Regions from separate parts of the Lysinibacillus sp. FSL L8-0312 genome, predicted to be linked through region 2. Evidence: riboswitches for the same ligand, from Rfam matches in the RefSeq annotation. Region 2 holds a riboswitch; the other holds the start of a gene.
What was found. Region 2 has a riboswitch for cobalamin ahead of nikA (nickel ABC transporter substrate-binding protein). Riboswitches for the same ligand answer to the same signal wherever they lie in the genome.

Region 1: linked by a shared signal. The riboswitch ahead of MHI22_RS03520 (hypothetical protein) and the one ahead of nikA (nickel ABC transporter substrate-binding protein) in region 2 are both predicted to bind cobalamin.

Annotation. Positions count from the first base shown of each region.
Region 1 covers NZ_JBBOOV010000001.1:661,984-664,394, reverse strand. Annotated here, with positions in the region: gene MHI22_RS03530 (translation factor GTPase family protein) at 1-248, shown strand, start outside; gene MHI22_RS03525 (hypothetical protein) at 325-588, shown strand; gene MHI22_RS03520 (hypothetical protein) at 626-1,348, opposite strand; cobalamin riboswitch at 1,577-1,760, opposite strand; gene MHI22_RS03515 (GNAT family N-acetyltransferase) at 2,082-2,411, opposite strand, start outside.
Region 2 covers NZ_JBBOOV010000001.1:817,548-819,958, reverse strand. Annotated here, with positions in the region: gene nikA (nickel ABC transporter substrate-binding protein) at 1-1,103, opposite strand, end outside; cobalamin riboswitch at 1,490-1,682, opposite strand; gene metE (5-methyltetrahydropteroyltriglutamate--homocysteine S-methyltransferase) at 1,854-2,411, opposite strand, start outside.

The sequences.
Region 1 (2,411 bases), 160 kb from region 2:
GACGAGCGCCCGTCGCCACCCTAATGAGCTATAGCACAACCTTTGCGGCCTATACCAATGGTAAGGGCGCACTCACACTCCAATTTGATGGCTATGATGTGTGTCATAATGCCGAGGAAATTATTTCGCACATTGGCTACGATAAAAATGCCGACCCAGAATACAGCTCCTCCAGCATCTTTTGTGCGAAGGGCAAAGGATATTCTGTTCCTTGGCACGAGGCACAAGCAGCCATGCATTGTCTGTAAGTAGGTAATCCTGCCCGCGCGAAGCCGTTTGCTTGCGCGGGTGTTTACTTGCTTTGAGCGAGAATATTTACCCTGTTTGCGCGAGTATTCCTTGCTGGAGCGAGAGTATTTCATCTGCTTCCGCGAGTATTCCCCGCTCGAACGAGAGTATTTCATCTCCTTCCGCGAGTATTCGCTGCTTGAGCGAGAGTATTTCATCTGCTTCCGCGAGTATTCGCTGCTCGAACGAGAGTATTTCATCTCCTTCCGCGAGTATTCGCTGCTCGAACGAGAGTATTTCATCTCCTTCCGCGAGTATTCGCTGCTCGAACGAGAGTATTTACCCCCTCCCTTCAAATAAATAAAAACAAGCCCTCCGTTTGATGGAGGGCTTGAGTTTATAATGCACCTACTGCTTTCTTTGTAGGACTGTGCACAAGGTATGCAGGCTCGACAATCACGTAGTCATGCGTGTTTGTGAAATCAACTAGCACTTTACCAGGATAACTTTTTAAAATTTGCAGTTGATCAATTAATTGCAGCAATAGCTCGTGACCGTTGCCGCGTGGATGCCAGTTGAAATGGTAATCATTTAATGCCTGAACCGCTTCAATAAATTGGGCATATTCCTGCTGCACAAAGGCTATTAACTTATCATGTTGAGGCGCTAAATCATGGATATATGTTTCATAAAAACGCATCACAATCGAGCATAATACATCATTGACACGCGCTGCACTTAAAACAGGCTTTGGCTCCAGTGACAGGCGGTCAAGGTTGGGCTTGGCACGTGTGGAATCAATGCGTGTAATTAAATGGTATGGCTCCCCGTTAACCTCATAGACAATCGGGTTAGTCGGCATATACATCATAAAGCTATTGGTCTTCGTTTTCAGTTGATCGGTTACCGCTGCCTTCGCAAAAAGATGCCCGTCCACATCCCCATTTTGTATCCAAATAATTTCTTTATTATATAAAATTTGCTCAAAGAAGCGATCATTGCGGATCAGCTTCGTTGCTAATAATTGGTCAATCAATGATTCGACCGCCATTCTTGTTTTCGCTTTCTTGGCAACTTCTGTGCGTGGCTGCTTACAAATGTTCATATCTAAAGAAGTCATACATGCATCCCCTTTGCGTACATAATGTCAAAACAAAAAGGACTTCCTACCATTTTTGAGGAAATCCTTCGCTTATCTTCGTTCATCACCCAATGCCAAACAAACCCTAAGTATGTGTAAATGAGCCCGATTGCGAACCCCTTCATTTACTTTGGGCGTTTGACGTACCGTGACGAACAGAGCATTCTGTTTTGTCAACATGCCACCTCCTATTCCTCGTAGGTTACTGGTGTGTACTCGTAACAGGCAGGTATCCTGACTCATGGTCATTGCCACTTTTCTCCTTCCCATCATTTGACAGTGGTTGCTGAAAAGTCGCTCACATTTACAGTTGCGGGACAGTGTCGGATTTGCACCGACTTCCCTTTTAAGCAAATTGCACGCAATTTACACCTATTACTACACGCTATTCAGTTGGTAAGGAAATTTGCGAAAATTCTCTATTCCTTAGCTAATCATTGTAAAGTATTGTATGTCCAAAGTCAATTTATGCTAAAAAATACTAATTATTTCAAAATAATTCCATGTAAAATGGATGCATAGAATACTAGGTTTTCCTCATGTCACACTGAGCATCACTTTAATTGCTTTCTGTAAAATGATAATAAAGTTATTTCTAATCAAAAAATACAAAAATTATATTATAAGAAGGCTCTTTAAAGTTGTTTAAATCTTGTTCAACTAGCCCCGTTATTTCAACAACTTCTTGAAATCAATTCTTGTGTAGGTTTTATTATAGGTAAGAGATAGGTTCGTAACCGTGTTTGCTAATTAACTTTATCATGTTGGAATTTTCTATCGGGTCAACACTCACAAATATTTCAGAATGTCCTAAACTCTTTGCAATATTTTCTCTATACCTCATTAAGTCTGAACCTATACCATTACCACGATAATCCTCTTTTACATATAGGTCACTTAATTTAGGAAGCAAAGTACCTTTTAATTTAAGAACTCCAAAACCTAATATAAGTGCGTCTTGTTCAGCAATTACCAAATATAATTCCTTTTTTGCAAATTGCTTTAAATAATTCGTGAATAGATCTTTATTATTTCTACTATC
Region 2 (2,411 bases):
ATTTTTTCGCCCTTCTGTAACGTCCACCCTGCCTCATCTAGTAGTTGCTGCGCTTTTTCAGGATTATATAAGATTGGCGCTAACTCTATATTGGCATAAGGAATGGCATCCCAAAATAATGTGTTAGCCACTTGTTCTGTACCATGTGTAATACTGTCAACCATTTGTTCCTTATTGATAGCATATTGAATGGCCTGACGAACCTTTAATTCGGCTAACGGTCCCGACTGAGTATTGAAGAGTAACGCTTTCGTAGACAAAGGCTCAGAGGTAGCGGTTTTGTATTTACTGCTATCTTTTAAATACGTATAGTTATCTAAACTAATGATGCCACGACCATAAATTAAATCTAATTCCTCGTTTTCAAATGCTAATGAAATCGATTCTGAATCTGGGATAATTTTAACTTTAATTTGTTCTACGAGAGGCTTTTCTCCCCAATAGTTTTCATTGCGACTAAATAAAGCATATTCATCTTTTTTGTACTCGGTTAATACCCATGGACCTGTTCCAATAGGTGCCTTGATCGAATCTTGTGTCGCATCTCCGGCTGGGAATCCATTATCCCCTAAAAAACGGAATGGTCTTACAAAGGCAAGCTCGTTTAAGACAGGATAATAAGGTTCATCTAATTGCAAGCGAATTGTAAAATCATCCACTTTCACAACCTCTTTCATATGGTTGACCATACCCATCCAAGAATGCATTTCCCGATCCGCTAATACTGCATTGAAATTACGAATCACATTATCTGCATTAAACGCAGTTCCGTCTGAATACTTAACATCTTTTCTTAAATGAAAAGTATAAGTCGTTTTATCTTCTGATATGTCCCAGCTTTCTGCTAGCTTTGGACTAACAGTTCCATCGTCGTTGTATTCCACCAAAGATTCATAGACCATCGCTTGTGCGGTCATTTGATTGGGTAAATATGTATGGGGGTTCAATGGGCCGACATCTAATGGCCACCCAATTGTTATCATTTTTTCATTTGTTTGCTGTGTTCCTGTCTCTCCCTTTTCTTGATCTGTGCTTGTACAACCAGCAAGTACGCTGAAAGTTAACACAAGGATGAAGGGAAGTACATACTTAGTCAATCTCATTTTCTGTCTCCTATCTCTATTCGTGGTACAAATGAATCTAGTTATAGATAGATGGAAAGAAGGTATCAACAATGCGTTCAAATTTTTCGAGCTAACGAGTAGAAGTTGATTTGCATTGTGCAGACACCTTTTCAAAGTTTGTGATATCCGCTAGAGGCTTTAGACACACCGACATTGCCACAGGACGTGGTGCTTTTTGACGTTCAGAGGGCATTTAAACAGCCATTGACTATTTATCTTCTTATAGAAAAAGAAGTCTTCTGTATGTGCTACTACAAAAACATTTGCTGAATCAAACTAAAAAAACCTTATTCTAAAAAAGAATAAGGACAGAAAAACTTACAATGAGTAAGCCTCCATCCATCTCCCTATCTTTCGTAGATCATCAATGAATCTCCTTACAAGCAGGCATTCTGGCTCATGAATCATGATTTTGCTTCACCTTCCCAAGTAATCACTTAGTGGTATTTGAAACAAAACTCCTCATTTACAGCTGCGGGACAGCATGGGATTTACACCCATTTTCCTTTTAATTGAATGAAAGTCTTTTTCACTCAAACTTGTAATGATCGCTATGAAATTCGTTATAAACATAACATGCTCGATTGTTCACGTCAATTTTATTTTCTGAATATAATAAAAATCTTAAAAGAATGAAACAACAAAAGACCAGGTCCATTTTTTTCCTGGTCTTTGTTGTATTTCGGAGAGAAGATGTAGTAGTTGTAGTAGATTTATAAAATGATGTCGTTATCTCGAGATAGATTGTTGTACTTCCTGGCGTAATGTTTTCGTTGCAGCAACCATATTAGCCAAAGCTGCAACAGTTTCAGTTTCTTTTCTTGTTTTTAAACCACAATCTGGGTTCACCCAAAATTGATGGGAATCTAACACCTGTAAACTATCTCTCATAATAGTTAGCATTTCTTCATTGCTTGGCACACGAGGACTATGAATATCATAAACGCCTAAGCCAATGCCCTTTTGATAAGGTTGCCCTTGCAGTGATGTAATGAGCTCCCCGTGACTTCTTGATGTTTCAATGGAAATCACGTCTGCATCAAGTGCACTAATCGGTTCGATGAAATCGTTAAATTCGCAGTAGCACATATGTGTATGGATTTGTGTTTCATCTTTGACACTAGCTGTAGCCAGCTTAAAGGAATTAACAGCCCATTCTAAGTAAGCTCCCCATTCTTCTTTTCGTAGCGGTAAACCTTCTCTTAGAGCTGGCTCATCCACTTGAATAATTGAAATACCTGCGTTTTCGAGTGCCTCAACCTCTTTGCGAAGTGCTAATGCAATTTG